DNA from 4 places in the Massilia orientalis genome. Region 1 is predicted to be linked to each of the others. Evidence: predicted binding sites of a transcription regulator. Region 1 holds the regulator's gene; each other region holds the start of a gene.
The links. Region 1 encodes FNR, which switches genes on or off when oxygen is low (the NO sensors DNR and NnrR bind a similar motif). Its sites were predicted from a motif close to TTGATNNNNATCAA; they were not measured.
Positions count from the first base shown of each region.

Region 2: QPK29_RS23930 (gluzincin family metallopeptidase) is a predicted target of FNR. The motif match lies at 4,570-4,583, and genes of this name have one in related genera.
Region 3: QPK29_RS28800 (lipid-binding SYLF domain-containing protein) is a predicted target of FNR. The motif match lies at 3,004-3,017, and genes of this name have one in related genera.
Region 4: nirK (copper-containing nitrite reductase) is a predicted target of FNR. The motif match lies at 3,297-3,310, and genes of this name have one in related genera.

Region 1 covers NZ_JASNRB020000006.1:170,515-178,072, reverse strand. The annotation lists gene QPK29_RS11320 (hypothetical protein) at 1-45, opposite strand, end outside; gene fdh3B (formate dehydrogenase FDH3 subunit beta) at 42-722, opposite strand; gene QPK29_RS11310 (formate dehydrogenase subunit alpha) at 865-3,684, opposite strand; gene QPK29_RS11305 (twin-arginine translocation signal domain-containing protein) at 3,700-3,906, opposite strand; gene QPK29_RS11300 (TorD/DmsD family molecular chaperone) at 3,915-4,565, opposite strand; gene fnr (fumarate/nitrate reduction transcriptional regulator Fnr) at 4,772-5,536, shown strand; gene QPK29_RS11290 (porin) at 5,597-6,667, shown strand; gene QPK29_RS11285 (DUF885 domain-containing protein) at 6,668-7,558, opposite strand, start outside.
Region 2 covers NZ_JASNRB020000016.1:165,276-172,833, reverse strand. The annotation lists gene QPK29_RS23945 (polyhydroxyalkanoate depolymerase) at 1-1,025, opposite strand, end outside; gene QPK29_RS23940 (NAD(P)/FAD-dependent oxidoreductase) at 1,260-2,351, opposite strand; gene fdxA (ferredoxin FdxA) at 2,473-2,796, opposite strand; gene QPK29_RS23930 (gluzincin family metallopeptidase) at 2,981-4,516, opposite strand; gene QPK29_RS23925 (polyhydroxyalkanoic acid system family protein) at 4,672-4,950, shown strand; gene QPK29_RS23920 (acyl-CoA-binding protein) at 4,963-5,214, opposite strand; gene QPK29_RS23915 (FKBP-type peptidyl-prolyl cis-trans isomerase) at 5,299-5,655, opposite strand; gene QPK29_RS23910 (YVTN family beta-propeller repeat protein) at 5,842-6,813, shown strand; gene QPK29_RS23905 (polysaccharide deacetylase family protein) at 6,813-7,558, shown strand, end outside.
Region 3 covers NZ_JASNRB020000026.1:48,567-56,124, forward strand. The annotation lists gene mgtA (magnesium-translocating P-type ATPase) at 1-436, opposite strand, end outside; gene QPK29_RS28790 (universal stress protein) at 433-1,299, opposite strand; gene QPK29_RS28795 (universal stress protein) at 1,302-2,138, opposite strand; gene QPK29_RS28800 (lipid-binding SYLF domain-containing protein) at 2,164-2,883, opposite strand; gene QPK29_RS28805 (HlyD family secretion protein) at 3,122-4,198, shown strand; gene rbbA (ribosome-associated ATPase/putative transporter RbbA) at 4,195-6,909, shown strand; gene QPK29_RS28815 (ABC transporter permease) at 6,911-7,558, shown strand, end outside.
Region 4 covers NZ_JASNRB020000005.1:430,722-438,279, forward strand. The annotation lists gene QPK29_RS10490 (ammonium transporter) at 1-53, opposite strand, end outside; gene QPK29_RS10495 (P-II family nitrogen regulator) at 64-402, opposite strand; gene QPK29_RS10500 (TorF family putative porin) at 415-1,161, opposite strand; gene QPK29_RS10505 (accessory factor UbiK family protein) at 1,428-1,676, shown strand; gene nirK (copper-containing nitrite reductase) at 1,753-3,150, opposite strand; gene QPK29_RS10515 (transporter family protein) at 3,381-4,337, shown strand; gene QPK29_RS10520 (hypothetical protein) at 4,341-4,637, opposite strand; gene QPK29_RS10525 (YifB family Mg chelatase-like AAA ATPase) at 4,788-6,314, shown strand; gene QPK29_RS10530 (MFS transporter) at 6,311-7,519, opposite strand.

The DNA of each region.
Region 1 (7,558 bases):
CGCGAGCAGCGCCAGCGGCAGGCAGAGGATGAGGATGCGCTTCATGTCGGCAGCCTCCCCTCGTCGTTCTGCGAGTCCTTGAGGTTCTGGTTCTCGCGCGGACCGTCGCCCGTCGCCTTGATGTCGCCGCCGCGCTTCGGCTTGCCGTACGCGATCTTCCAGCCCCACAGTTCCGGACCGTAGCCGCGCGTCTCCACGCGCTGGCGGTAGATGTCGGCGATGACGGTCGCGTCGCCGCCGATCAGCGCCTTCGTGCCGCACATCTCCGCGCAGGCGGGCAGCTTGCCTTCGGCGATGCGGTTGCGGCCATACTTCTTGAACTCGGCCTCGGACGTGTCGGGCTCCGGACCGCCGGAGCAGAACGTGCACTTGTCCATCTTGCCGCGGTGGTTGAACAGGCCCGTCGACGGGAACTGCGGCGCGCCGAACGGACACGCGTAATAGCAGTAGCCGCAGCCGATGCACTGGTCCTTGTCGTGCAGGACGATGCCGTCTTCCGTGTGGTAGATGCAGTTGACGGGGCAGACGGCCAGGCACGGCGCGTCGCTGCAATGCATGCACGCGACGGAGATCGAGCGCTCGCCCGGCACGCCGTCGTTGATGGTGACGACGCGGCGCCGGTTCACGCCCCACGGGGTCTCGTTTTCGTTCTTGCAGGCGGTCACGCAGCCGTTGCAATCGATGCAGCGCTCCGTGTCGCAGATGAACTTCATTCTAGCCATTGCTGCCTCCTCGTCGTTCCCGCGAAAGCGGGAAGCCATGCTGAGCGACCGAAGTCGCCTTGGTCTGATCCGCCTTGCATCCATCGAGAGCCCGATTCCTGAGCCTCAGCATGGATTCCCGCATGCGCGGGAATGACGGTATTTACGCCCGCACCAGCCGGCACAGCGATACTTTCGTTTCCTGCATCATCGTCACGGCGTCGTACCCGTACGTCCAGCCGGTGTTCACGGCCTCGCCGCGCACCGCCGGCGCGCCGCCTTCCGGATAATGCTTTTCCAGGTCCTCGCCCATCCACCAGCCGCCGAAGTGGAACGGCATCCACACCAGGCCCACGGGCACGCGCGGCGTCACCATCGCCATCAGCTTCAGGCGCGCGCCGGTCGGCGTCTCGACCCACATGAATTCGCCCAGCTTCACGCCGATCTGCGCCGCGTCTTCCGGATTCACTTCGCAGAACATGTTCTGCTGGAGCTCGGCCAGCCATGGGTTCGACCGGGTCTCCTCGCCGCCGCCCTCGTACTCGACGAGGCGGCCCGACGTCATGATCAGCGGGTAGTCCTTCGAGAAGTCGACCGCCTGCACGGATTTATAGAGCGTCGGCAGGCGCCAGAACGCGGCCTTGTCGTCGTAGGTCGGGTACTTCGCCACCAGGTCGCGCCGCGGCGTGACGAGCGGTTCGCGGTGCGTCGGCACGGGGTCCGGGAAGTTCCACACGTTGCAGCGGGCGCGCGCATTGCCGTACGGCGCGCAGCCGTGGGCGATGGCGACGCGGATGATCCCGCCCGACAGGTCCGTCTTCCAGTTCTTGCCCTCGGCCTGCACCTGTTCTTCGGGCGTCAGCTCGGCCCACCAGCCCAGCTTTTTCAGGAACACGTGGTCGAATTCCGGATAGCCGGTGTCGATCTCGCTGTCCTTCGTGAACGAGCCGTCCGCCGCCAGCAAAGGTTCGCCGTTGTGCTCCACGCCCCAGTTGGCGCGGAACGGCAGGCCGCCCTCCGCCACCGGCTTGTGCAGGTCGTACAGGATCGGCGTGCCCGGGTGCTTCATCTCCGGCGTGCCCCAGCACGGCCACGGCAGGCCGTAATAGTCGCCCTTGCATGGACCGGATTCCGCGCGCATCGTCGTCGGATTGAAGTCGCGCTTGTGCTCCATGTGCAGTTTCAATCGCTCGGGCGAGCAACCCGTGTAGCCGATCGTCCAGCAGGAGCGGTTGATCTCGCGGAGGATGTCCTCGATGACCGGTTCGTTGTTGACGACCTTGATGTTCTTGACGAGCTGTTCGCCGAAGCCGAGCTTCTTCGCGAACAGGTACATGATCTCGTGGTCCGTCTTGCATTCGAACAGCGGCTGGATCACGCGCTCGCGCCACTGGATCGACCGGTTCGACGCCGTGACGGAGCCCTGTGTCTCGAACTGCGACGCGGCCGGCAGCAAATAGACGCCGTCGCTCCTGCCGTGCATCGCCGCCGTCATGCTGGGATAAGGATCGATGACGACCATGAAGTCCAGCTTCTGCATCGCCGCCTTCATGTCCGGCAGGCGCGTCTGGCTGTTCGGCGCGTGGCCCCAGTAGAACACGGCGCGGAGGTTCGTCGGCTGGTCGACGTACTGGTTGTCTTCCAGGACCGCGTCGAACCAGCGCGACACCGTGATGCCCGGTTTTTCCATCAGCTCCTTCGAACCGAAGCGCGACTTGACCCAGTCGTAATCGACGCCCCACACGGTGGCGAAGTGCTTCCACGCGCCTTCCGCGATGCCGTAATAGCCGGGCAGCGACTCGCCGTTCGGACCGACGTCCGTCGCGCCCTGCACGTTGTCGTGGCCGCGGTAGATGTTGGCGCCGCCGCCCCGCACGCCGATGTTCCCGAGCGCGAGCTGCAGGATCGACAGCGCGCGCACGTTCGCCGTGCCCACGTGGTGCTGCGTGATGCCCATGCACCAGACGACGGACGACGGCTTGTTCGTCGCCAGCATCTCGGCCGCCATGCGCACCGACGCCTCCGGCACGCCCGTCACGTCGCTGACTTTATCGGGCGTCCACTTCGCGACTTCCTTGCGCACGTCGTCCATGCCGTACGTGCGCGCGGCGATGTACTCCTTGTCTTCCCAGCCGTTGTTGAAGATGTGCCACAGCATGCCCCACACGAACGCGATGTCCGTGCCGGGACGGATGCGCACGTAGTGGTGGGCGAAGCGCGCCGTGCGGGTGAAGCGCGGGTCGACGACGATCATCTTCGCGCCCAGTTCCTTCGCATGCAGGAAGTGCAGCATCGAGATCGGATGCGCCTCGGCCGGGTTCGAGCCGATGAACAGCACGGCCTTGCTGTAGTGGAGATCGTTGAACGAGTTCGTCATCGCGCCATACCCGTAGGTCTGGGCGACGCCCGCCACCGTCGTCGAGTGGCAGATGCGGGCCTGGTGGTCGCAGTTATTGGAACCCCACATCGAGACCCATTTGCGCAGCAGGTAGGACTGCTCGTTGCTGTGCTTCGAGCTGCCGATCACCATCAGCGCATCCGGCCCGGACTGCTCGCGCAGTTTCAGGAGCCGGTCGCCGATCTCGCCCACGGCCTGGTCCCACGTGATGCGCTCGTACTTGCCGTTCACGAGCTTCATCGGATAGCGCAGGCGGTGTTCGCCGAAACCGTGCTCGCGCACCGACGCGCCTTTCGCGCAGTGGGCCCCCATATTGATCGGCGAGTCGAACGCGGCCTCCTGGCGGATCCACACGCCGTTGCTGACGACCGCCTCCACCGAGCAGCCCACCGAGCAGTGGCTGCACACGGTGTGCTTGACCTCCGTGGTCGGCCTGGCGGGCACGGGATCCGCCGCGGTCGCGGGCTGGATCACGTTCAGCGGCAGGTGGCGCGCGAGGGCGCCCGCGCCGGCCGTCACGCCCGCGCCGACGAGGAAGCGGCGCCGTTTCAATCCGCTGTCGCGTGATGTCTTCACCAGGGTCATGGCGATGGTCTCCTTCTACCAGTAAGCCGCAGTGCGGTAGTAACGCCGGATGTGTTCCGTCTCGTGATAGCCCCGCGCCTTCTGCGGTTCCGCCGGCGCCGCGGGTTCGGGCTGCGCTTCCGGCGCACGCGCACGCGCGGCCGCGGCGACGGCCAGCGCACCCAGCGGCGCGGCCTTCAACAGGCTGCGGCGGGTCGGATCGGGTTGCTTGTCATCGTTCATGATGGTCCTCATGCGGCAATCGGGTCGGCGCTATCGAGCACGGCGAACGCCTGCGCTTCGATCGACAGGAAGGCGTCGACGACGCCTGCGACGATCCGGTAGAAATTCGCGTCGGCACTCCCCGCGATGTCGGCCAGGCAGGCCGCGTACCAGGGCCGGACATGCGTTTCGAAAAAGGCTTTTTGCACGGCGAGGCCGCGCGCCGGCATGCCGGGGCCGCCCTGGATCAATACGCGCATCGTCTCGCACAACGTGCCGAGGTGATCCTCGAACTCGCCCACGCCTGGCGCCCGCGCGAGACGCAGGCGCGCGAGGTCGTGGCGCAGGTCGGCCAGCGGCGCATCGTTCAGGTGGCCCGTGATGTAGAAGGAACCGTAAGGATTCAGCGGCGGCGTGCCGGTGCTGATGAACATGGCCGAGAATTCATCCGCCGCGGCGGCCGCATCGACGACGCTGGCGGCCTGGGTCAGCTTCAGCCAGGCGTCCTCGAGCGCGAATTCGCCGGCGGCGCCGATCGGATCCGCGGCGGCCAGCGCCGCGAGCAGCGCGGCGTCGGGCGGGGCCAGCAGCAGGCGTGCGAACAGCGCGTAGAAATCGGCGCGGGCCTGGTCCTCGTCGGCCAGCGGCGGCGCGACAGCACTCTCAACGCCGTCATGCAAATTGGATGAAGCTGAACGCTGTTCGACGGACATGGTTCTCCCGTTGGCAAATATTCATGGGAAGTGTAATCCTTGACAACGCGAAGGCGCGCACGCTTGACGTCCACGCGACACTTCGTTGGCAACGCAACCAACGTCGGGACAAATTCCCTCGTTGCAGTAGGGCTTCACGTCTATAATCGAGACATCACCCGAAGGTACTTGCCATGATTGCCGCTGATACCACATCCGCACCCCTCGTCAACGTCACCGCACTCAAGTCCAGTTGCGCGGCCTGCAGCATGCACCAGCTGTGCCTGCCGATGGGCCTGGAAGACGCGGACATCGACCGCCTGGACCAGATCATCGGCAAGCGCCGCCGCCTGGAGCGCGACGAGCCCCTGTACAAGATGGGCTCCCCGTTCCGCAACCTGTACGCCGTGCGCTTCGGCCACTTCAAGACGTACCAGATCAATGCTTCGGGCGAAGCGCAGATCACGGGCTTCCAGATGGCCGGCGAGCTGCTCGGCATGGACGCCATCAGCGCCGACCGCCACCACTGCGACGCCGTCGCACTGGAAGACAGCGAAGTGTGCGAGATCCCGTTCGGGAACCTGCAGGACCTGTTCGGCCAGGTGCCGACGCTGTTGCGCCACTTCCACCGCATCATGAGCCAGGAGATCACGCGCGAACAGAACGTCATGCTCCTGCTGGGGAACATGCGCGCCGAGCAGCGCTTCGCCGTCTTCCTCATCAACCTCTCGGCCCGCTACGCGGCGCGCGGCTATTCGTCCACGCGCTTCCAGCTGCGCATGTCGCGCGAGGACATCGGCAACTACCTGGGCCTGACGATCGAGAGCATCAGCCGCCTGCTGTCCCGCTTCAAAAAGCTGGGACTCGTGCAGGTCGACAAGCGCGAGGTGGTGCTGCTCGAACCGGCGCGCCTGAAGGCGATGGCGGCCGGGACGGAGCAGTGCAGTCCGATGGCCTGACCTTTCGGTAGTTTCCGCTCTCCCCGTCCGCATCGACAATGCGGGCAAAGGAGATCCCCCATGCATATCAAGTTCATCCCCGCCGCCCTCCTGCTGGCCGCGGGCACCGTCCACGCGCAAGACGGCGCCGTGCAGATCTACGGCCGCCTCAACGTCGCCCTCGAACACGCGGAATCGTCATCCGGCCCCGGCCTCGCGCGCCTCGTGAACAACCGCTCCGTGCTGGGCTTCCGCGGCGGCGAAGACCTGGGCGGCGGCCTGAAAGCCATCTTCCAGATCGAAGGCACGCTGTCGCCCGACACGGGCGCCGGCGCCCTCGCCGCACGCGACACCCGCGTGGGCCTCGCCGGCACGTGGGGCACGCTGTTCGCGGGCCACTGGACGACGGCGTACAACGGCGCCACGTCCGGCCTCGACCCGTTCTATCCGACGACGGCGGGCTACATGAGCATCATGGGCAACGGCGCCGCGGGCGATGCGGACAACGTCAGCGACAAGTCGTCGTTCGACCGGCGCCAGTCCAATTCGATACATTACTGGAGCCCATCCTGGCATGGCCTGTCGCTGCGGGTGACGCACGGCCTGAACGAGGAAAAGCCGGCAAGCGGCGCGAAGCCGTCGCTGACGTCGGCCGCCGCGATCTACGAACGGGGCCCGTGGTATGCGGTGCTGGCGGGCGAACGCCACCACGCGTACCAGGGGCCGGGCCTTGACGACACGGGCGCGAAAGCCGCCCTCGCCTACCAGTTCCCGCAGACGCGCATCGCGGTCGTGGCCGAACGGCTGAAGTACGGGACGGGCGCCGGCGCGCTGGCGCGCAACGCCGTGTACCTGTCGGTGTCGCATCAGATGGGACCGCACGGCATCCGCATCGGCATCGCGCGCGCCGGTGACGCGAGCGGCCCGGCCGGCACGCGCATCGGCTTCGTGCGCGCCGGCGCGGGCACGGGCGCCACGCATGCGACGCTCGGCTACGACTACACGCTCAGCAAGCGCAGCAGCCTGTACGCGTACACGACGCGCCTGGACAACCGCGCGAACGGCGTCTACGACTTCGCGATCAACGGCCTGGGTGCCACGCCGGGCGCGACGCTCAAGGCGTACGTGTTCGGCATGCGCCACAACTTCTGATCAAGCGTGCTTTTGCGCCGCGATCCAGCGCTCGACGATCTCGCCCAGCACGTTTAGCGGCACGGAGCCGTTGCGCAGCACGACGTCGTGGAACGCGGGTAGCGAAAACTTCGCGCCCAGTTCCTGCTTCGCGTGCTCGCGCAGGTCGACGATGCGCAGCATGCCGATCATGTACGCGCACGCCTGGCCCGGCCACGCGACGTAGCGCTCCACTTCCTGCGCGCCGATGCCGTAGGCGATGGCCTGCTCGCGCGTCCAGCCCTTCGTGTGCAGGCCCGTGTCGACGACGAGCCGGCGCGCGCGGAACAGTTCCGAGCCGAGGGCGCCCAGCAGGCCCGCGACGTCGCCCTCGTACCAGCCCTGCTCCACCGCGAGCCGCTCCGCATACAGCGCCCAGCCTTCGCTGTGCGCGCTGCCGCCGCCGAAGATGCGCTGGGCGCGGAACTTGGGCAGGTCCGTGCGCTCCTGCTGGATCGCGAGCTGGAAGTGGTGGCCCGGGACGGCCTCGTGGTAGGACAGGCTGCGCATGCGGATCACGTCGAACGTGGGCCCGCGCATCGGCACCCAGAAGATGCCGGGGCGGCTGCCGTCCGGCGCGGGCAGCGAATAATGCGCCGCGGCCGACGGCTCCGTCAACGGCGGCTCGCGGCGCACGTCGACCGGCGCGCGCGGCTTCAGGTTGAACAGCGCGTCGCTGCGTTTCGATGCGTCCTGGACGATGCTTGCATAGCGCTGCAGCAGTTCGGGGCGTGGATCAGGGTTACCCGACCCCGCGGTCTTGGGCTGGAACGTCGCATCCAGCTGCTTCATGCGCTCTTCGATGCCGCCTTCCGCGTAGCCGAGGGCGCGCAGGTGCTTGTCCATCTCGGCCTCGATGCGCGCCACTTCGCG
Region 2 (7,558 bases), on a different contig from region 1:
CTCTCGATGTCTTGCGGACGCACGAGCTGGCCGCCCACTTCCCACGTGCCTTTCGGCAGGCGGGTTTCCTGGAATACCGTTTTAATCGTTTCCAGGTAATACTCGGCCGGCATGTCGAGGACGGCGTTGTACTCGTCGTAGAACTTGCGGTGCGCTTCCGCCGAATCGTCGTCGCCGCGCACCAGGTGCTGGTAGAACTCGCGGTGGCTCTGGGCGTGGCGGCCCGGATTCATCGCGATGAAGCCGGCGTGCTGCAGGAAGCCCGGATAGACTTTGCGGCCGAAGCCCGGGTAATTGCCCGGCACGGCATAGATCACCGTGTTCTCGAACCACGAGTACGGCTTTTCGACGGCCAGGTCGTTGACGGCCGTCGGCGACTTGCGCGGGTCGATCGGACCGCCCATCATGACCATCGACTTCGGCAGCTTGGCATCCTTGTTCGTCGCCATCAGCGAGATCGCGGCGAGCACCGGCACGGTCGGCTGGCATACGGAGATCACGTGCACGTCCGGGCCCAGGTGGCGGATGAAGTCCTGCACGTAATAGATATAGTCGTCCAGGTGGAACGGACCGTCCGACAGCGGCACCATGCGCGCGTCGACCCAGTCGGTGATGAAGACGTCCTGGTCCGGCAGCAGGGCGCGGACGGTGTCGCGCAGCAGGGTCGCATGGTGGCCCGACAGCGGGGCCACGACGAGCACCGTCGGCTGCTTGAGCGCGGCAAAGTCCGTGTCGCTCATGTCTTTCTTGAAATGCAGCAGCTTGCAGAACGGCTTGCTGACTACGGGGCGTTCCACGATGCCGACCGTCTTCCCGTTGATGATGGTCGAGGTCAGGCCGAAAGCAGGTTTCTCATAGTCCTTGCCGAGGCGGTACATCAGCTCGTAGCCGGCAGCGATACGCTGCGAAAACGGGGTGTGCGCGAACGGTGAGACTGGATTCGAAAACAGTTTGGCAGAGGCATCGGCCCACTGCATCAGCGGGTTCAGGAAGGAGCGTTGCATTTCGTGCAGTTGATAAAGCATAATTTTTTCCTTCATGACTCTGTGCGCAATTGCAATCGTTTGCGCTACGTGTTCGGTGAATTATAGGCTCATTCGGCTTGGCGTGGGGCAACATCGAGCCTGAGTCACAATCTGTTTGTTACTGCATTGCACAATATGTATCACACTTGTCAGCACCCGGTTCGTTAAGTGCACTACATAAGAAAAATGCCCCGCACTGGCGGGGCATTTTCGTCGTAGCTGAGTTACGGAACGTTAGTCGAACACAGGCGTTTCGACGCCGAGGATCTTGTGCAGCTTCGGCGACGTCGTCGTGTACTGCATGTGGATCTTCTTGTCCGGGAAGATGTACGGCGCGGCGCCGAAGGCGGCCAGCGCGGCTTCGTGGAAGCCCGACAGGATCAGCTTCTTCTTGCCCGGGTAGGTGTTGATGTCGCCCACGGCGAAGATGCCCGGCACGTTGGTCTCGAACTTCTCGGTGTCCATGACCTTCAGCTGGCGGCGTTCGATATCCAGGCCCCATTCGGCGATCGGGCCCAGCTTCGGCGACAGGCCGAAGAACACCATCAGCATGTCCAGCGGCACGCGGCGGGTCACGCCGTCGGCGCCGGTCACCTTGACTTCGGACAGCTGGCCATCCTTCTCGTCGAAGCCGGTGACCTGGCCGGTGATCAGTTGCATTTCGTAGTCTTCGCACAGCTGCTTCATCTTGGCGACGGAAGCCGGGGCGGCGCGGAAGTCTTCGCGACGGTGCACCAGCACGACGGATTCGGCCTTGCCGACGAAGTTCAGGGCCCAGTCCAGCGCGGAGTCGCCGCCGCCGCAGATGACGAGGTTCTTGCCTTCGAACAGGCTCGGATCCTTCACGCGGTAGAACAGCTGGCTGTTCTCGAACTTCTCGATGCCGTCGACCTTGATCGTGCGCGCCTGGAACGAACCGACGCCGGCCGCGATGAAGATGGTCTTGGTGATGAAGCGGGTACCGGTCGACGTCTCGACGTTGAAGCGGTGGTCTTCACGGCGCTGGACGGTGGTGACTTCCTGGCCCAGGTGGAAGGTCGGCTCGAACGGCTCGATCTGCTTGAGCAGGTTGTCGGTCAGTTCCTGGCCGGTGCAGACGGGCACGGCCGGGATGTCGTAGATCGGCTTGTCCGGATACAGCTCCACGCACTGGCCGCCGACGGCCGGCAGCGAATCGATCACGTGGGCCTTGATCTCCAGCAGGCCCAGCTCGAACACCTGGAACAGGCCGACCGGGCCCGCGCCGATGATCACGGCATCGGCTTCGATGGCGCCGGCAAAGGAGCTGTTGGGAGCGATGGTGCCCACTTCGGGGGTCGTAGTCATGCTGTTTTCCTGAAAATTATGAGCTGTAGATAAGCGAGGGCGATAGTGTGCCATCAATGGCGCACACCTGCAGGGACCGGCAAAGGACGCCGGCCGCAGCGGGCCGGCGTACACGAACGTATTAGCGGGCCAGTTGGTCCAGCTTGTTCTTGACGTCTTTCCACTCTTCCGCGTCGGGCAGGGCCGGCTTCGTTTTCGTGATCGACGGCCAGTTACGCGACAGGTCGGCGTTGATCTTGATGAATTGCTGCTGGTCCGACGGCACGTCTTCTTCCGCGTAGATCGCGTTGACCGGGCACTCAGCCACGCACACGGCGCAGTCGATGCACTCGTCCGGGTCAATGGCGAGGAAATTCGGGCCTTCCCGGAAACAATCTACCGGGCATACATCCACGCAATCGGTATAGCGACAACGGATGCACGATTCGGTGACAACGTGGGTCATAACAGTCCTATCAATGAGTGGAAGCGGCGGCGTGTATTGTTCGGAGAGCGGTCGCCGGACGCGGCAAAGCACTGTATTTTAGGGCAATTCTGCTTCTACGACAAATCAGGCTTATACACAATACACATAAGCAAATGTATTCGTAGTCCGCTTGCCAGGCCGCTTCCCGGGTTACTTCCCGCCTTCATCGAAGCCTGTCCGTAGCCCCCAGGTCCACGACCGCCGTCGTCGCGACGGCCGCGCCGGAAGCGTCCGTCACCGTGACCGTGGTCAGCGCCACGGCCGCCGGCGGCTCGCCCGCCGGACCGGACCGGCCGTGCGCCGCGCACCAGCGCGCGAGGGCGTCCGCCTCCGCCTGGAGCACGCGTTCGACATCGTAGTATTCGGCCAGGTTCATCGTGCCGCAGCAGGCGCGCCGGTCCTGGCGCGCGCCCGGGGCGTCGGTCACGAGCGGCGCCAGGCGCAGGCCGGCCGGGTGGTCGCCCGTGATCCCGGCCGGCACGTCGAACACCTCGCGCTGGGCGAACCGGTCGCGGATGGCGTTGACGATGGCCTGCGGTTTGCCGTCCTCGAACGCGAGGCGCAGCATCTCGTTGGCCACGTCGGCGAACGTGGCGGCCGTGTCCGGGGCGGCCATCAGCGCGCGCAGCACGAGCCCGCGCAGCCAGCCGGCCACGCGGTGCAGGACGCTGGCGCAATCTTCCAGCGCGGGATCGCGCTCGAGGGCGAACACGTCGGCCAGGATGTCGTAGACGGCGCCCGTGAACACTTGCGAGATCGCATGCACCTCGGTCCCCGCCTGGGACAGGGTGAGGTCGTTGTCGGCATTGCGCAGCCCGGTCGTGCTGCCCAGGGCGAGGCCGAACTGCTCGGCGATGTCGGCCAGGAAGGTCTTGTCGTGCAGGTGCGCCTTGGTCTGGGCGATGACGGCCTCGCACTGGTCGAGCTGGGACAGCGCGAGGAAGATCGCCGTCAGGTCGCCGAACGATTCGTGCAGGCCGCCCGTCTGCGGCGGATTGTTGGCCAGCAGCCATTGCGGCTTGAGGCCGTCCAGCACGGCGTGGCCGGTCTCGTGCGAGACGATGTCGAACGAGCGGCACGTGTACACCCGCGCCGTCTCTCCGCTGGGCACGAAGTCGCCGAACTTCAGGCAGGCCTGCGCGCGGCTGTAATAGGCATTCATCACGTTCGGCAAGCCGTACGGCCAGACCTGCAGCGGCGACGTGTCGACGCTGCTGTTCCATTGCCAGGGCAGGGGCATCGCGCTGCCGGCCGTCGACAGCGCGCGCTGGTACATCGTCAGGGTCTGGCGCACGACGGCGAACGTGTGGACGGCGTCGAACTGCGGCGTGTCGGGCATCGACACGAAGTCGCCGAAGGCGTTCGGCTCGACCGGCGGAATGCCGGCATCGCTGGAAGCCAGCACGATGCGCGCGTCGCGCGGCCCGGCCAGCACGACGCCCGGCAGGAAGACCTTGCGCGTACCGATCTCGTCCACCGATGGATCCTGCTTCCACATCAGCACGCGCGCGCCGGAGGCGTAGGGCAGGGGGACGTCACCCGGCTGGCCGCCTTCAAGTGCCGACGCGCTGCCGGGACCGGATTGCGGCCGTGGCCGGCCCGGCTGGTCGAGCAGTTGCGCGGCCTTGCGGTGCTGGCGGTACGAGGCGGTGGGCGTCGGCACGAAACCGACGGGGGGCTGGGTGGGCGTCGAATCCATGGTAGTCCTCCTTGATGACACGAGGAATGGTCGCCCCTTGCCCAAGTTGGGTTTTGAGACTCATCAATTGATTATTCTCTAGGCAAGCGCTGGCCTTTGCGCCCATCAACTGGCATCATGGCGGGCTGTTTGCTTTGAATCAGTAAGGAAATCGAATGCCGGACATCAGCATCACCCAGCCGCACAGCCTGAGCCAGACCGACGCGCGCGCCGCGGCGCAAAAGGTGGCGGACAAGCTGGCTCGCGAATATGGCCTGACGTGCAATTGGGACGGGGACGTGCTGCGTTTCGCCCGCAGCGGCGTGGAGGGGGCGCTCACCCTGGGCGAGCGCCAGGCCGCGTTGCGCATCAAGCTGGGATTTTTGATGAGTGCTTTCGCGGCCACCATCGAGCAGAAGGTGGCGGAAAGCATGCGCAAGGTATTCAGTAACTGAGTCAGCAGCTGATTACTTCAGGTATTCGATCAGGTCGACGTACTGCTGCATCGCGTCTTCCCGTGCCGTGCCTTTCAGCGCGGCCCACGCGTCGTACTTGGCGCGGCCGACCATGTCGGTGAAGCCGGGGCGCTCGCCCGTGACGTCGCCGCTCGAACCCTGCTTGAACAATGCGTAGATCTTCAGCAGGGTCATGTTGTCCGGACGCTCGGGCAGGTTCTTCGAATCGATCTGGGCCTGGGCGAACTGTTCTTGCAAACTCATGGTAACTCCTTTGACGATGTGCGGGCATCTTAGCGCATCGTCATCGGAATCACGCCTAACTCGACCGTATTTTAGAAGAGTTGCTCAAACGTCGAGGAGTTCGACGTCGAAGATCAGCGTGGCGTTCGGCGGAATCACGCCGCCGGCGCCGCGCGCGCCGTAGCCCAGGCTCGCCGGGATGATCAGGCGGCGCGCACCGCCCACCTTCATGCCCTGCACGCCTTCGTCCCAGCCGCGGATCACGTGGCCGGCGCCCAGCGGAAACTGGAACGGGTCGTTGCGGTCCTTGCTGGAGTCGAACTTGACGCCGGTGCTGCCGTCGTCGTTCTGCAGCCAGCCGGTGTAGTGCACGGTCACGTAGTTGCCGGCCTTCGCTTCGGCGCCGCTGCCGACGACGGTGTCTTCGTATTGCAGGCCGGAATTCGTGGTGGTGATGGACATGGATCTTCCCTTGTTATTCAGAGTGAAAGGCCGATTGTAGTCCATGACCTGTCAAAGCGCTATTAACGCTCTGTCCACTGTGTTGCGGCCGCGCGCCGCTTGTGTGCGATTCCATCGTTCTACGCTTCGGAGCGTTCAAGTTTCCCCGTAGAATAAAGCTTCCTTCCACTGAGCCTGTGTCGTTCCATGCTGCGTCGCCTCCACAAGTCCCTCGTCTTCGGTTTTACAATGTTTTCGGCCATCCAGGCTGCCCATGCGAACGTCGTGGTCGTGCTCAATTCGCGCGATGCCACCGTCCAGCTGCTCGACCAGAAGACGGGCGCCGACAACGGTACGTTTGCGGTCGGCAAGGAGCCTCATCACCTGATGGCCACGCCGGACAACAAGTCGGTCATCGTCGCCAGCTCCGTCGGCAACGAACTGATCTTCCTCGACCCCGTCTCGGGCAAGATCCAGCGCCGCCTGGCGGACGTGCTCGACCCGTACCAGATCGGCTTTTCGCCGGACCAGAAGTGGTTCGTGTCGGCGTCGCTGCGCCTGGACCGCGTCGACGTCTACAAGTACGAAGGCGGCAACCTGTTGCTGAGCAAACGCCTGCCGCTCGCGCGCATGCCCAGCCACATCGCGTTCGACGCGGCCAGCACGACCGCGTTCGTCACGCAGCAGGGGAGCGACCAGGTCAGCGCCATCGACCTGAAGACGCAGACCGTCAAATGGACCCTCCCGGTCGGCAAGCTTCCGGCCGGCATCGCGATGACGCCGGACGACAAGTACCTGCTCGTCGGGATCATGGGCAGCGACTACGTCGAGGTGATCGACTGGCGCGCGCAGAAGACCGTCAAGCGCATCAAGACGGGCAACGGCGCCCACAACTTCCGCGCCCTCGGCGACCGCCGCCACGTGTTCGTGTCGAACCGCGTGCAGAACTCGATCAACATCATCGACCAGACCACGCTGGAAAACGTCGGCATGATCCCCGTGCCGGGCGGCCCGGACTGCATGGAACTGACGAACGACGGCAAGACCTTGTGGGTGACGCTCCGCTGGATCAAGAAGGTCGCCGTGATCGACGTCGCCAGCCGCAAGGTCATCAAGATGATCCCCGTCGGGCGTTCGCCGCACGGTGTGTTCTTCGCCAACTCGGCGCCGCGGATGTGATGCTGCGTGCTGCTGTCGGGTTTCTGCTGGGCGTCGCCTCCGTCGCGCACGCGGGTGACGCGCCCGCGTGCAAGGGCACGATCTACCTGACGTTCGACACGGGCAGCCAGTCGCAGGCCGGGCTGATCGCCGACACGCTGCGCCGCCACCACATCAAGGCCACGTTCTTCCTCGCCAACGAGAAGACGGTGCGCGGCGACTGGTCGCTCGATCCGTCGTGGGCGGACTACTGGAAGGCCCGCGTGGCGGAAGGCCATGCGTTCGGCAGCCACACGTTCGACCACGTGTATTTCCAGCGCGACGAGGCGGATGGCCGCATCGTCGTCAAGCCGCAGTTCGGCGCGCACGCGGGGCAAAAGCAGACGTGGTCGCAGCAGCAGTACTGCGACGAGCTGCGCCGCGTCGACACGCGCTTCGAACAGCTGACGGGCCGCCGCCTGGACCCGATCTTCCGCACGCCGGGCGGCCACAGCTCGCCCAACATCCTCGCGGCCGCCAGGGCATGCGGTTATCAACACGCGGGCTGGGCGCCGGCCGGCTTCTCGGGCGACGAGACGTCCAGCGACAAGTTCCCCAACGCCGTGCTGCTGAAGCGCGCCCTGGACAACCTGAAGGATGGCGACATCTTCATGGCCCACATGGGCATCTGGTCGCGCAAGGACCCGTGGATGCCCGCGAACCTCGAACCGCTGATCTCCGGTCTCGAGCGCAAAGGCTTCTGTTTCGCTACACTGAGAGCGCATCC
Region 3 (7,558 bases), on a different contig from region 1:
CCTCCAGCGGCTGTGCCGCCGCCGGCATGCCCGGCCGCAGCACGCGCGCGGTCGTGCGCACGAGGGCGCGCAGGCGCTCGACGGCGCGGTCCGACCGGTATTCCTGGGCGAAGCCGAGGACCGACGACAGGCACACGATCACCGCGATCACCGCGGCGCTGACGCCTTGCCCGGTGGCGAGGTCGACGCCGGCGAGACCCAGGAGGAGCAGCGGCAGCGGCCGGGCGAACTGGCTGAGAAAGGTGCGGACCGGATGGCGGTGGCGCCTGTCGGTGACCGTGTTGGGACCATGACGGGCGAGCCTGGCCCGGGCGTCCGCGGCCGTCAGGCCTTCCGGACCGGACCCGAGCAGGTGCAGAGCGGCGGCGGCGTCGAGTTCGGCGAGCGCCGTCAGGTCCGCTGGAACAGGGGATGGCGCGGACGGCGGCGATCTCAATGGGCGAGCAGGACGGGAATCCCGGCGTCCGCCAGCACGGTGCGGCTCGCGCCGCCCAGGCACAGTTCGCGTAACCGGGTATGGCCGAAGCAACCCATCACCAGCAGGCCGCAATCCAGTTCCGTGGCGAGCGCCAGCAGGTCGTGGCCGGGATCGCGCCACGCGTCGCGCATCACCATACGCGCGTTCACGTAGTGGCGCGCGAGGAAATGCATCAGGTCGGCCTGTTCCGCCTGGACCGCCTCGTCGGCCGGATCGGCGGGACAGATCGCCGCCACGACGACGCCCGCCGAGCGGCGCAGCAGCGGCAGGGACGCGCTCAGCGCGAACGACGCTTCCTTGCCGCCGTCCCAGGCCACGAGCACCTTTGCGCCATGCCATGGTGCCGGGTCGGTGCGCGGCACGACGACGACCGGACGCGCGCAGTTGAGGACCAGGTACTCGGGCAGGCGCACCGCCATGTCGGGCATCGCCTCGGCCGGGTCGTCCTGGCTGATCACGACGAGGTCGGCGAAGCGTGCGAGGCGGGCCAGGCCGTCGTCCGCCCGGTCGCAGACGAAGCGCGCCTCGTACCGGACGCCCATGGCTTGCGCGATATTCTCGAACGCGGCCAGGGCGCGCCGGGCGTTGTCGGCCAGCGGTTCGAAGTAGCTGGCACCGAGCGAGCCCGGCTTTTCATGGTATCCGTTCGGGAAAATGCTGCGCGAGACGCCGAGCATCGCCGCGCCGACGAGGTGCGCGCCGGTGGCGTGGGCGAGGGCCGCGGCGTAGCGGATGCGCGCGGGCGCGTGGGCGGAGCCGTCGACGTGCACGAGGATGGTGGCGAGCATGGCGGCGCGCTCCGTGGCGGGACGGGGCGGCATGGTCAATGCGCCAGCAGCACCGGCACGGCCAGGCGCCGCAGCACGGTACGGCTGACGCCGCCGAGCAGGATCTCGCGATAGCGCGAGTGGCCGTAGCAGCCCATCACGAGCAGGTCGGCCTTGCGGTCCTCGACGAGGACCAGCAGCGCATTGCCCACTTCGCCGCGCGGATGGTGGCGGCTTACCTTGGCGTTGACGCCGTGCCGGTCGAGGAACCGCGCCAGCTCTGCCGCGTCCTCGGGCGAACGGGCGCTCGACGAATCGTCGTCGAAGATCGCGACCTCCACCTCGCTCGCACGCGCGAGCAGCGGCAACGCTGCGCGGACGGCGCGCGCGGCTTCGGGGCTGGCGTTCCAGGCGATCATCGCGCGCTCGAACGTGCCCGTGTGCGCCCCGGGATGCGGCACCACGAGCACGGGGCAGGGCGAATTCATCGCGATGTACTCGGGCAGCCCGGCGACGCCGGACAGCGCGGGCGTCCCCGGCCGCGTGTGTCCGACGACCACGAGGTCGGCATACAGGGCCTGGACGGCCAGCGCCAGGCCCGGCTCGGCGTCGTCGATCCGGTGCTCGAACGAGGCGACGCCCGCCCGGCTTGCCAATCCGTCGAATTGCGTGCCGCGCGCTTCGGCGAGCGCGCGCAGGTCGCTGAACAGGGGCGTGAGATCGCCCAGCTCCACGCCGTGCAGGGTGGTTTCGCGGATGAAGCGGGAAATGCCCGTCTGCGTCATCCCGACCAGGTGCGCGCCCTGCGCGTTCGCCAGCCTGGCGGCAAAGGCGACGAGGTCGGGTGCCTCGGGCGAATCGTCGACGTGGACGAGAACGGTCTTGTAGTCCATGTTGCGCTCCTTCGTATGCGGGCCGTCAGTGCGCCGCCGTGCTGGCCGACAGGGCCTGTACCAGCAGGTTCGCCTGTGGATTGCTGGTCTTGCCGTCGATGATGTCGCTGGCCGACAGGGTGCGGTGGTAGTAGGCGTTGTTCAGGTTCTGGTTGTAGCGCACGCCGGTCAGCTCGATGGAGGCGGCGTCGCCGAACACGCCGCGGCTGTCCGACCAGGCGACGACGTCGCCCGCCCCGGCGGAGCTCTGGACCATGCGGTTCCAGTTCACGACCGTCAGGCCGGCTTTCGCGTTCAGCGCGATGCTCGTCTTCTTCATGAACGCGTCCACGGCCTTCTGGTTGTTCAGTACGAATGCGAGCATGCCGCCCTGCGCGCCGACCTGCAGGCCCAGGCTCAGGCCCGCGGTGTCGTAGAAGACGGGTTGCGACCAGCCGCCGTCGGCCATGCGCAGCAGGAGGAGTCCTGCGCCGCCCTCCGCGCCCACGCCGATCGCCGCCCGCGTGTACTTCGGTACGATGAACACGCCTTTCGCGGCCGCCAGCAGGGCGCGCATGCGCTCGTCCATGTCGAGTTGGCGGACGACGCTGATGGCTTGCACGACGTGGCGCTCGGCGGCCGCCGACTGACGCGCGGCCGCGGATGTCGTGTCGGACCTCGGCGCGTCCTGCGCATGCGCGAGAACGGGACCTGCGAGCAGGGCGGCGGCGGCCCAGCGCAGGACATGAACGTTGATGATGTTCATCGCGAACTCCTTGGTTGGAACGGTTGTGTCGCATCAATCCTAGACGTGCCCGATGGGGTTGCGGTATGACCCAGATCAAGTATCGCGGTGAACGCTTGAATATGTTTCGCAAACCGAGATTTGATTTGGGTCATACCCAACATCATTGACGGGCCCTTATAGTCAGCTTTCTTGACGCCGCGCGGACCCTGCCATGCGACTTTTACGAATGCCGAGCTTGCCGATCATCGGCGGCGCGATGAAGAACACGACCTTGACGAAGCGCCTGGTGGCGGGCCTGGCCGTGCTGCTGCTGGCCGGCGCCGGCGCGTATGCGTGGAAGCTGTCGCGGCCGCAGGGGTCGGGGCCGGGTTTCGTCAGCGGCAATGGCAGGATCGAGGCCGTCGAGATCGACATCGCGGCCAAGCTGCCGGGACGCGTCGCCGACGTGCTGGTCGAGGAGGGCGACCTGGTGCGCGCCGGCCAGGTGCTCGCGCGCATGGACGACGCCGCGCTGCGCGCCCGCAAGAACGAAGCGCTGGCGCGCGAGCGGCAGGCACGCGACGCCGTGGCCGGCGCCGAGGCCCAGCTGGCGATGCGGCGCAGCGACCAGGCCGCCGCCGTGGCCGTGCGGACGCAGCGCGAAAGCGAACTGGACGCCGCGCGCCGGCGCCTGGCCCGCTCCACCGTGCTGGCGCAGGCGGGCGCCGCTTCGCTGCAGGATCTCGACGATGACCGGGCGCGCGTGGACGGGGTCCGCGCCGCGCTGGCGGCCGCCGGCGCGCAGTTGGCGGCCGCCGCGGCCGGCGTCGAGGCCGCCCGGGTCCAGGTCGTGCAAAGCCGCTCCGCCGTCGAGACGGCCGTCGCCACGACGGCCAGCATCGACGCCGACCTGCGCGACGAGGTGCTGGTGGCCCCGCGCGCGGGCCGGGTGCAGTACCGCGTCGCGCAGCCCGGCGAAGTGCTCGCGGCCGGCGGCAAGGTGGTCAACCTGATCGACCTCACGGACGTCTACATGACGTTCTTCGTGCCCGAGGATGCCGCCGGCCGCGTGGCGCTCGGCAGCGAGGTGCGCCTCGTGCTGGACACTGCGCCCGGCGTCGTGGTGCCGGCCACCGTCAGCTATGTCGCGAGCAGCGCGCAGTTCACGCCCAAGTCGGTGGAGACATCGAGCGAGCGCCAGAAGCTGATGTTCCGGGTGAAGGCCCAGGTCGACCGCGGCATGCTGGAACGCCACGCCGACCAGGTCAAGGCGGGCGTGCCGGGCGTGGCCTGGCTCCGTATCGATGCGTCGCGGCCGTGGCCCGCCGGACTGGCGCTGCGGAGCACGCCGTGAACGATGGCGGCGCCGCGTCGGTGGCCCGCCTTGCCGGGGTGTGCGTGCGCTACGGCGCGACGGCGGCTCTGGATGGGGTCGACCTCGACCTGCCGGCCGGGCGCATGACCGCCCTGGTCGGCCCGGACGGCGTCGGCAAGTCCAGCCTGCTGGCGGTCGCCGCCGGGGCGCGCCGCGTGGGCGCCGGGACGGTGCGCGTGCTCGGCGGCGACATGACCGACGCCCGCTGGCGCGCGACCGCCTGCCCGCGCATCGCCTACATGCCGCAGGGGCTCGGCCGCAACCTCTATCCGAGCCTGACCGTGGAAGAAAACCTGCAGTTCTTCGCGCGCCTGTTCGGCCTCGACGCGGGCCAGCGGCGCGCGCGCATCGACATGCTGGCCGCCGGCACCGGGCTGCTGCCCTTCCTCGGCCGGCCGGCGGGCCAGCTGTCCGGGGGCATGAAACAGAAGCTGGGCCTGTGCTGCGCGCTCGTGCACGATCCCGACCTGCTGATCCTGGACGAGCCCACCACCGGCGTGGACCCGCTCGCGCGCCGCCAGTTCTGGGACCTGATCGGCGCGATCCGGGACGCGCGGCCGGGACTGAGCGTCGTCGTGGCGACCGCCTACATGGACGAGGCGCGCCGGTTCGACTGGCTGGTGGCGCTGGACGCCGGCCGCGTGCTGGCCTGCGGTACGCCGGCCGGACTGCTCGCGCAGACGGGCTGTACGGATCTCGAACAGGCCTTCGTCGCGCTGCTGCCGGCCGAACGGCGTGCCGGCTACCGTCCGCTGGTGGCGCGCCCGCGCCCGCCCGTGGCCGGTGCCGAGGTGGTGATCGAGGCGGACAACCTGTCCTGCCGGTTCGGCAGCGTCGAGGCGGTGACGGCGGTCAGCTTCCGCATCGTGCGCGGGGAGATCTTCGGCTTCATCGGCTCCAACGGCTGCGGCAAGACCACGACGATGAAGATGCTGACCGGTCTGCTGCCGCCGAGCGCGGGGCGGGCCACGCTGTTCGGCGCACCCGCCGGCGCGCAGGGCACGGCGGCCCGGCGGCGGGTCGGCTACATGTCGCAAGGGTTCTCGCTGTACCAGGAGCTGACGGTGCGCCAGAACCTGCTGCTCCACGCGCGCCTGTTCGACCTGTCCGACGACGAGGCCGAGGCACGCTGCGCGGCGCTGGCCGGGCGCTTCGGCCTGGCGGCGCTGCAGGGCGCCGTGCCGGGCAAGCTGCCGCCGGGCGTGCGCCAGCGCCTGTCGCTGGCGGTGGCGCTGGTGCACCGGCCGGAACTCCTGATCCTGGACGAGCCCACGTCGGGCGTCGACCCGGTCGCGCGCGACGGCTTCTGGGAAGAACTGCTGACATTGGCGCGCCACGACGGCGTGACGATTTTTATTTCGACGCACTTCATGAACGAGGCCGAGCGCTGCGACCGCGTCGCGCTGATGCATGCCGGCCGCGTGCTCGCCAGCGGCACGCCGGAGGAATTGCGGGCCGGACGGGGCGCGGCCACGCTCGAGGACGCGTTCATCGGCTGGCTGCGCACCGCCGCGCCGGACGAGGAGTCACCCGCGCCGCCGCGCCTGGCCGCGGCCAGGGCACCGGCGCGCGGCGGCTGGCTGCGGCGCACCGGCAGCTACGCCTGGCGCGAAACGCTGGAACTGCGGCGCGACCCCGTGCGCACCATCCTCGCGCTGTGCGGCTCGCTGCTGCTGATGATCGTGATCGGCTACGGCATCGACATGGACGTCGAAAGCCTGCGCTTCGCGGTGCTCGACCGCGACGGCACCACGCTCAGCCGCGACTACGCGCTCAACCTGGCGGGCTCGCGCTATTTCATCGAGCGGCCCGCGCTGGCGAGCTACGCGGACCTGGACGCGCGCATGCGCTCGGGCGAACTGGCGCTGGCGCTCGAGATCCCGCCGGGATTCGCGCGCGCCGTCGCGCATGGCCGGCCGGCGCAGATCGCGGCGTGGATCGACGGCGCGATGCCGGTGCGGGCCGAGACCGTCGAGGGGTATGTGCAGGGGATGCACGAGGAATGGCTGCGCGGCCGCGCCGTCCGCGCCGGCGGCGCGGCCGGCGGCGTCGCCATCGAGACCCGGTTCCGCTACAACCCCGACGTGCGCAGCCTGCCGGCCATGGTGCCGGGGATCATGGCGCTCCTGTTGCTGATGCTGCCCGCCATGCAGGCGGCGCTCGCCGTCGTGCGCGAAAAGGAGACGGGGTCGATCGTCAACCTGTACGTCACGCCCGTGCGGCGCAGCGAATTCCTGCTCGGGAAGCAGGCGCCCCACGTCGTGCTGGCGCTGGTGAATTTCCTGCTGATGGTCGTCATGGCCGTCACCCTGTTCCGCGTGCCGCTGAAGGGCAGCCTGGCGGCGCTTGCGCTCGCCGCCTTGCTGTACAGCATCTGCTCGACCGGGATCGGCCTGCTGGCGTCGAGCTTCACCCGCAGCCAGATCGCGGCGCTGTTCTTCACGATGATCGGTACCATCGTCCCCGCCATCCAGTTCGCCGGCCTGATCCACCCGGTCGTCGCGCTGGAAGGTGCCGGGCGGCTGATCGGGGAAGCCTATCCGGCCTCGCACATGCTCACCATCAGCCGCGGCGTGTTCGGCAAGGCGCTCGGCGTCGCCGCGCTGGCGCCGGACTACCTGGCGCTGCTGGCGGCGATCCCCGTGATCCTCGGCCTCGCGATCGCCGCGCTGCCGAAGCAGGAGCGCTAGCGTGGGTACGGTGTCACTCCGGAAGGTAGGGCGCCTCGGCGTCAAGGAGTGGTGGAGCCTGGTGCGCGACCCGGTCATGCTGCTGCTGATCCTGTACACCTTCACCGCCGCCGTGTACATCGCCGCGACCGCCCAGCCCGAGACGCTGACGCGCGCCGCCCTGGCGATCGTGGACGAGGACCGGTCGCCACTGTCCCTGCGCCTGCGCGACGCCTACGCGCCGCCGCAATTCATGGTGCCCGAACTGATCACGCTGGGCGAGGCCGACGCACGGCTGGACCGCGGCCGCGCCACCTTCGTGCTGGTGATTCCGGCCGGGTTCCAGCGCCGCGTGCTGGCGGGCCGCGCCGCCGCGCTGCAGCTGAACGTGGACGCCACCCGCATGAGCCAGGCATTCACGGGCAGCGGCTACATCCAGCGGATCGCACAGGAGGAGATCGCCGGTTTCCTCGCGGGCGTGCGCGTGCCGGCCGCGCCGCCGATCGACCTGTCGATACGGGCCCGCTTCAATCCGGCGCTGGCGCCGTCCTGGTTCGGCGCGGTCGCCGAACTGGTCAACAACATCACGATGCTGTCCGTGATCCTGACGGGGGCGGCGCTGATCCGCGAACGCGAGCACGGCACCGTCGAACACCTGCTGGTGATGCCG
Region 4 (7,558 bases), on a different contig from region 1:
AGCGCCACGGCGACGGATACGCCTGCGATCAGTTTCGTGATGGTGTGGATCATCGGATTCCCCTTACAGCGCTTCGTTGCCGGTCTCGCCGGTACGGATACGGACTACCTGCTCCAGGTTGGAGACGAAAATTTTGCCGTCGCCGATCTTGCCGGTGCGCGCGGCACTCTGGATGGTGTCGATCACCTGGTCGACGATGGCATCGTCGACCGCTGCCTCGATCTTGGTCTTCGGCAGGAAATCGACGACGTATTCCGCGCCACGGTAGAGCTCGGTATGGCCCTTCTGGCGACCGAAACCCTTCACTTCCGTCACGGTGATACCCTGGACGTTGATTTCCGAGAGGGCTTCACGCACCTCGTCGAGCTTGAAGGGTTTGATGATGGCGGTGATCATTTTCATGTGATTGCCTCTTCAGAAAGTTTTTGAAACAGTGAGCAGGGCCGCGGACTTGCCCAGGTTTTCCGCGGACGGGCTCACGTACGCGCTGGTGTCGGCCTTGATCCAGGACAGGGCCACGGAGCAGATGCCCAGGTCCTTGGTGACGCCGAGCTTGTAGTCGGTGTACGACAGCGAACCGTTGTGGCGCACGTTCTGGCGGCCGGCGTGCAGGTTCAGCGTGAAGCCGCTGCCGACGTCGACGTTGGCGCCGATGTCCAGGTAGCCGCTGCCCTTGCTGTCGGCCGTGCCGAACAGGTTCGTCAGCGAATGCGAGTACTTGACGTAGGCCGGGCCGAAACCGAGCTGGCCGTACAGTTCGAACGTGTTGGCATTCGGATGCAGGCCATTGCTCGGGTAAAAGTAGTACAGGCCGCCGACGTCATAGGTGATGTCGCTCGTGAGGTTGCCGCGCTTGCCGCCGTACAGGTCCCACTCGACGTCGCCGCTGCCGCCCAGGTCCTTGGTCCACTTGATGGTGGACAGCCAGGTGCCCGCGTACAGGCCGGTCGGGTTGTGCGTGTAGTCGGCGCCGCCTTGCAGTGCGGGGTCGAGACGGGACTGGGAAATGCCGCGGTAGCGATAATCGCTCGTGACCGCCGCGTTGAAACTCACTTCATTGTCCGGCTTCTGCTCTTCGGCGCCGGCCAGCCCGATGTGAAGGCTCCACAGGCTTGCTGCGAGTACTGCGGCGTGGGACCAGTTGCTGTTACGACGCTTCATACGACACTCCCTTTAGTTGAACATATTCTTGGGTTGCGGTTTACAATCCGGGATTGCGACCTCTTATGGTTAATGGTTGATTAGCAGGATGCGTGCCACCCCCATGCCGGGCGGGTTCCCGCTTGTTTTTCACCCCTTCCGCCCCCAGTTTTTTAATTTCAAAATACAAACGGGACCAGGACGCGTGCGCCGTCACGGTGCACGCACCAAATCAGGTATGTACGCACCTTCTTGGTGCGGGGTGCCGACTCAAGGACTAGTGTGAAATGAACAATTTTTTCAATGATTTGCAGGGCAAGATCAACCAGGCGTTCGAAAACTCGCCCGCCAAGGACATCGAGCGCAACGTCAAGGCGATGATGACCCAGGGCTTTTCGAAGCTGGACCTGGTGACGCGCGAAGAGTTCGACATCCAGGCCCAGGTGCTGGCCAAGACGCGCGCCAAGCTGGAGGCGCTGGAACTGCGCGTCGCCGAACTGGAAGCGAAGCTGGCCACGGCCGACGCCAAGGCCTGAGCCGCCCTTGTAAACGACGCGGCCGCGCCGCGCCGGTGGAAACCGGTGCGGCGCGGCCGCGTTGCCGTTTACCTGATCAATGTCCCGAAGGCGCGTCCGGCGTACTGGCGGTGCGGAACACGGCCGGATTCGGGTCGCCCGTCACGTACAGGAAGCCCGCCAGCCCCTTTTCCATCCGCGACAGGGCGTGGTCGACGAGGACATAGCGTCCGGGTACGTCGACCTTGAATTCCACCACCGTGGCGCCGCCCGGTGCCACGGTCGTCGTCTGCACGTTGCGCAGCGGCGGCGAGACCAGGTCGCCCAGATTGTAGACGCGTTCGAAGATCTCGCCGATGACGTGGAAACTGGAGGTGAAATTCGGTCCGCCCACGCCAAAATAGATGCGCACCGTTTCGCCGACCTTCGCTTCCATCCGGTGGGTCTTCGTCAGGGCGTTGTGGTTACCGTTGAACATCAGGTGCTCGGGCTGCTCGTTCAGCAGTTTTTCCAGCGAAAACTCGTTCTCGCCCGTCGAGCCATGGCGTTGCGCCGTGTACAGCTCGCCCTGCATCACATAGAACTCGCGGTCCACCTTCGGCAAGCCGCCTTCCGGCTCGACGAGGATCAGGCCGTACATGCCGTTCGAGATGTGCTGGGCGACCATCGGCGTGGCGCAGTGGTACACGTACAGGCCCGGATTCAGCGCCTTGAAGGTGAAGCCCTTGGTGCTGCCCGGCGCGGCCTGCGTGACGGCCGCACCGCCGCCGGGGCCCGTGACCGCATGAAAATCGACCGAGTGGATCATGTGGCTGTCCTTCGCGTTGGACAGGTCGACGTCCACGGTATCGCCGACCCGGACCCGGATGAACGGGCCCGGCACCTTGCCGTTGAAAGTCCAGTATTTGTAGGTGGCGCCGTCCGTCAACTGGCCCGTCACCTCCGTGGTCTCGAGGGAGACCTTGAGATGCTGCGGCGCGCGTTTGCCGATCGGCGGTGGCAGGTCGTGCGGATCGCGCGAGAGGTCCGCGGCCTTCGGCGAGGTGTCGGCGGCACCCTCGCCCACGACGATCTTGCCGATCATGCCGGCCTGCACGTGCCCCGGCAATGTACAGATGTAATCAAACGTCCCCTTCTTCGTGGCCCGGAAGACGATGGCCGTACTGGCGCCCTTGTCGTTGAGCTGGTTCGACTTGACGCCGAACTCGGCCACACTCAGGTCGTGCGTGGCACCGTCGCCATTGACGAGATTGATCTGCACGACGGCCCCGACGGGCACATTCAACGTGGGATTGGTCTTGCCCGCGATCTTGCCGGCATCGCCCATGAAGACCAGCTTGCCGTCGGCGATATCGGTACGCAGGGTGAACGTGACATCCGCGACGGTCTGTACGGCCGTGGGATGGAGATGCTCATGCTGGGCATGGGCGGGCGCCAGGAAGGTCATGCCGAGCATGAGGGCTGCGATCAGCACGGGCATCGTCTTGCGTTTCATTTTTTCACCTCGATCGTTGTTTTGGACTTGCTGCGAAAAAATCTTACGTGGCGCGGTTCCAATCCCTGGATGAACCAGATCAAGCATTTCGTAAACAACACGGAAATGTACTCGCCATAAGCAATCGATATGTTTGTAGCTGAACCTTGATCTGGTTCATACGAAATCGATGTCGACCGCACCTATGCTGTTCTCCAGCACAAGACGATTCGACATTGATGAGGAAAAAAATGAAGATCTGCCATCTGGCCGCCGCCCTCGCCGCCCTGTTTCCCGCCCTCGCCTCCGCCAGCTGCGGAGCCGCCTTCTGCACCGTGAACACGAACTGGACCACGCAGAGCGCGCTCCTCGCGCCCGGCCCGGCATTCGACGTGCACTACGAATACATCGACCAGGACCAGCCGATGGCGGGCGGCGACAAGGTCGCGGTCGGGCAGGTTCCGCATCACCACGACGAAGTCGCTACCGTGAACCGCAATCTCGTCGCCACCTGGAGCCGCGGCTTCGGCAACGGTTGGGGCGTGACCGTGAGCGCACCGCTCGGCGACCGCGATCACCGGCACGTCCACAACCACCATGGCGAACAGATCGGCGAAAGCTGGTCGTTCACGGAACCGGGCGATGTCCGCGTCGTCGGCCGCTATCAGGTCGCGTCCGGCGGCGACCTGCTGAATCCCAGCGACAGCGGCGTGACGTTCGGATTGAAACTGCCCACTGGACGCTTCACGGTCGCGAACGGCGACAACGAGCGGGCCGAGCGCAGCCTCCAGCCCGGCACCGGAACGACCGACCTGATCCTCGGCGCCTACCGCCACCAGCGCCGCAACGCCAGCGATGGCGCGTGGTTCGTGCAGGCCCAGTACCAACACGCGGTCGACAGCCGCGCCGGCTACAAGCCCGGCGCCCAGTTCAGTGCCGACGCCGGTGTGCGCAAGGGCTTCGGCCCGGGCTTCGGCGCCCTGCTGCAGCTGAACTTCGTGCACAAGCGCGCGGACAGCGGGAGCGCGGCGGAACCGGCCGACAGCGGCGGCCGTTACCTGTTCCTGAGTCCCGGATTGTCCTATGCCATCAACGGCAGGCTGCAGGTCTACGGCTTCGTCCAGCAACCGCTCGTGCGCCATGTGAACGGCGTCCAGTTGACGGCGGACCGCGCCTTCCTGGCCGGGGTGTCCGGCCAGCTGTGGTGAACCTCAATGCGCGGCGGCCCGCGTTAACAGACGCCAGAGGCCGTACAGCGCGGCCCCGCCCAGGCTGACCGCAAACACGAGCGCCACCATCCACCCCATCGGATTGGCCAGCCCGAGACTGTCCGCGCCGAAGACGAGCGCGGACGCCAGCGCCACCTGCGCGATCCACATGACCCGCAGCGGCCGGAACGCTTCGAGATCCCCGCGCTTCCACAGGCGCAGCGCAACCCACGTGACGGGTCCGCACAGCAGGCAGAACAGCACCGCGAGGGCGAGCAGGGTCAGTATCAGTCGGGGCATGCGTGGTTTGGCGAGGACGGAGCCCGCTACATTACCAGACACCTCGCAGACCCGACGCGAAAAAAGTTCGGCATGCAGGCCTGTCCCCTCTCAACAGGCATCGTCTCCGCTTCCCTAAGATGAGGCCTCGCCCACCGTCGAAGGAGTCCGATGAGCCTCGCCGTCCTCAGAAGCCGCGCCCTGGCCGGCATGGAAGCACCGGCCGTCAGCGTCGAAGTTCACCTGGCCAATGGGCTACCGGCGATGAATATCGTGGGGTTGGCGGACGCCGAGGTGCGCGAATCGAAAGACCGCGTACGCGCCGCGCTGCAGAACTCGGGCTTCGAGGTTCCCAGCCGGCGCATCACCATCAATCTCGCGCCGGCCGAGCTGCCGAAAGAATCGGGACGGTTCGACCTGCCGATCGCGCTGGGCATCCTCGCGGCGTCGGACCAGATCCCGGCCGCCGCGCTGGACGGCTACGAGTTCGCGGGCGAGCTGTCGCTGTCGGGAGAATTGCGCCCCGTGCGCGGTGCGCTGGCGATGAGCTTTGCCATGCTGCGCCAGCACGCCGACGAGGACACGTCCGCGCGCGCCTTCGTGCTGCCGTGGGCGAACGCGGACGAGGCGGCGCTTGTGACGGACGCCGTCATCTACCCTGCCCGCTCGCTGCTGGACGTGTGCGCGCACTTCGCCGCGAAGTCGGACGAGGCGCGGCTCGTGCGCTACCGCCCCGTGCCGTCCGCCGGTCCGCCCGTGTACCCGGACTTCGCCGACGTCAAGGGACAGCAGCAGGTCAAGCGCGCGCTCGAGGTAGCGGCCGCGGGCCTGCACTCCGTGCTGCTGATCGGACCGCCGGGCGCCGGCAAGAGCATGCTCGCGTCGCGCTTCCCCGGCCTGCTGCCGCCGCTGCGCCAGGAGGAAGCGCTGGAGACGGCCGCGCTCCAGTCGCTCGCGGGCAGCTTCGCCATCGCGCGCTGGCGCAAGCGGCCGTTCCGCAGTCCGCACCACACGAGTTCCGGCGTGGCCCTCGTCGGCGGCGGCCAGTTGCCCCGTCCCGGAGAAATCTCGCTCGCCCACCACGGCGTATTGTTCCTCGACGAGTTGCCGGAGTTCGACCGGAAAGTCCTCGAAGTGCTGCGCGAGCCGCTGGAAACGGGCGCCATCACGATCTCGCGCGCCGCGCGCCAGGCCGACTTCCCCGCCAGTTTCCAGTTGATCGCGGCGATGAATCCATGTCCGTGCGGCTGGCTCGGCCACCCGTCGGGCAAGTGCCGCTGCACGCCGGACGCCGTACAGCGCTACCAGGACCGCATCTCCGGCCCCCTCCTCGACCGCATCGACATCCAGGTGCCCGTGGCCGCGATGACGCCGGACACGATGGCGCAACTGGCCGACGGCGAGCCCAGCGCCGCCATTGCCGAGCGCGTCACGCAGGCGCACGCGCGCCAGTTGTCGCGCCAGGGCAAGGCCAACCGGAAGCTGACGACGCGCGAGATCGACCACCACTGCCACCTCGACACCGCCGCCGCGCGCCTGCTGGGCGACGCCATGCAGCACCTGCACTGGTCCGCGCGCGCCTATCACCGGGTGTTGAAGGTGGCGCGCACGATCGCCGATCTCGCCGGCGCCGATACGGTGAATGCCCAGCATGTGGCCGAGGCGATCCAGTACCGGCGCGGCTTATGTGAGCATTAAGCGGTGACCATTAAGCGGCGAGCCGCCTGGCGCCGTTCGACGACAAGCACGAGCAGCAAGGCCAGCACCTCGAAACTGCCGCCCACCCAACCCACGACGCCGGGCGACGCGTGCGCCACGGTGAACCCGCCCGCCAGCGCGCCCAGCGAAAAGCCGGCGTACTGGAACGATGCGTTCAGCGACAGCACGACGGGCGCCAGCGCCACGCCGCTGCGGTTGACGAGGCTGTTCTGCTGGGCCGGATAAAAGCCCCACGTGGCGAGGCCCCACAGCACGACACCCGGTAACAGCAGGCCGAGCGGCCAATGGCCGAAGCCGGCCATCGCCGCGAGGTAGTAGAACGACGCGGCCAGCAACAGCAGCGCGGGCACGACCACGTTGAGGGACCCGAAGCGGTCCGTCGCCCGTCCGCCCAGCGCCAGGCCGACGGCGGCTGCGACGCCCCACAGCAGCAGCACGCCGCTCATCCCTTCGGCCGGCATGTCCGCCACGAGTTTCAGGTACGGCGCCAGGTAGGTCAGCACGGCATACGTGCCGGTGCCCCACAGCAGGGTCACGACGAGCGTCGGCAGCACGCCCGGCCGGCGGGCGGCGTCGAGTCTCGCCTTCAGGCTGACGGGCGGCGCGCCGGCACCGAGGGACTCCGGCAGGCCCACGGCCAGCGCCACGGCGGCGAATGCGGACAACAGCGCGACGGCGCCGAACGTGGCGCGCCAGCCGAGGTGGGTGCCGAGCAGGGTGCCGAGGGGCACGCCGGCGACGATCGCGATGGTCAGGCCGCCGCTGACGATGGCCAGCGCGCGGCCCCGCTGCGCCGGCGGCGCGATGGCGCTGGCGAGGGCATTGGCGCTGGGGGTGTACAGGCCGGCCGTCAGCGCCAGCAGCACGCGGGCGATCAGCAGGCCGAGGTAGTCATGACTGGCGAATGCGAGCGCATTGCCGAGGGCGAAGGCGGCCATGCCGCCGACCAGCACGGTGCGGCGCGGCCAGCCGCTCGTGAAGATGGCGAGCAGCGGTCCGCCGATCGCATACGTCAATGCGAAGACCGTCACGAGCAGGCCGGCCTGCGTCACGGTCACGGCAAGGTCGGACGCGATGCGCGGCAGCAGGCCCGCGATCATGAAGCTTTCGGTGCCGATGGCGAAGGTGCCCAGCGCCAGCGTGTATAAAAGGCCTCTGGGCAGGGAGGTGGGCTCGGTGGACATCGTCGACTCCGTTCTGTTTGCCTGATGCAGGCATCTTTT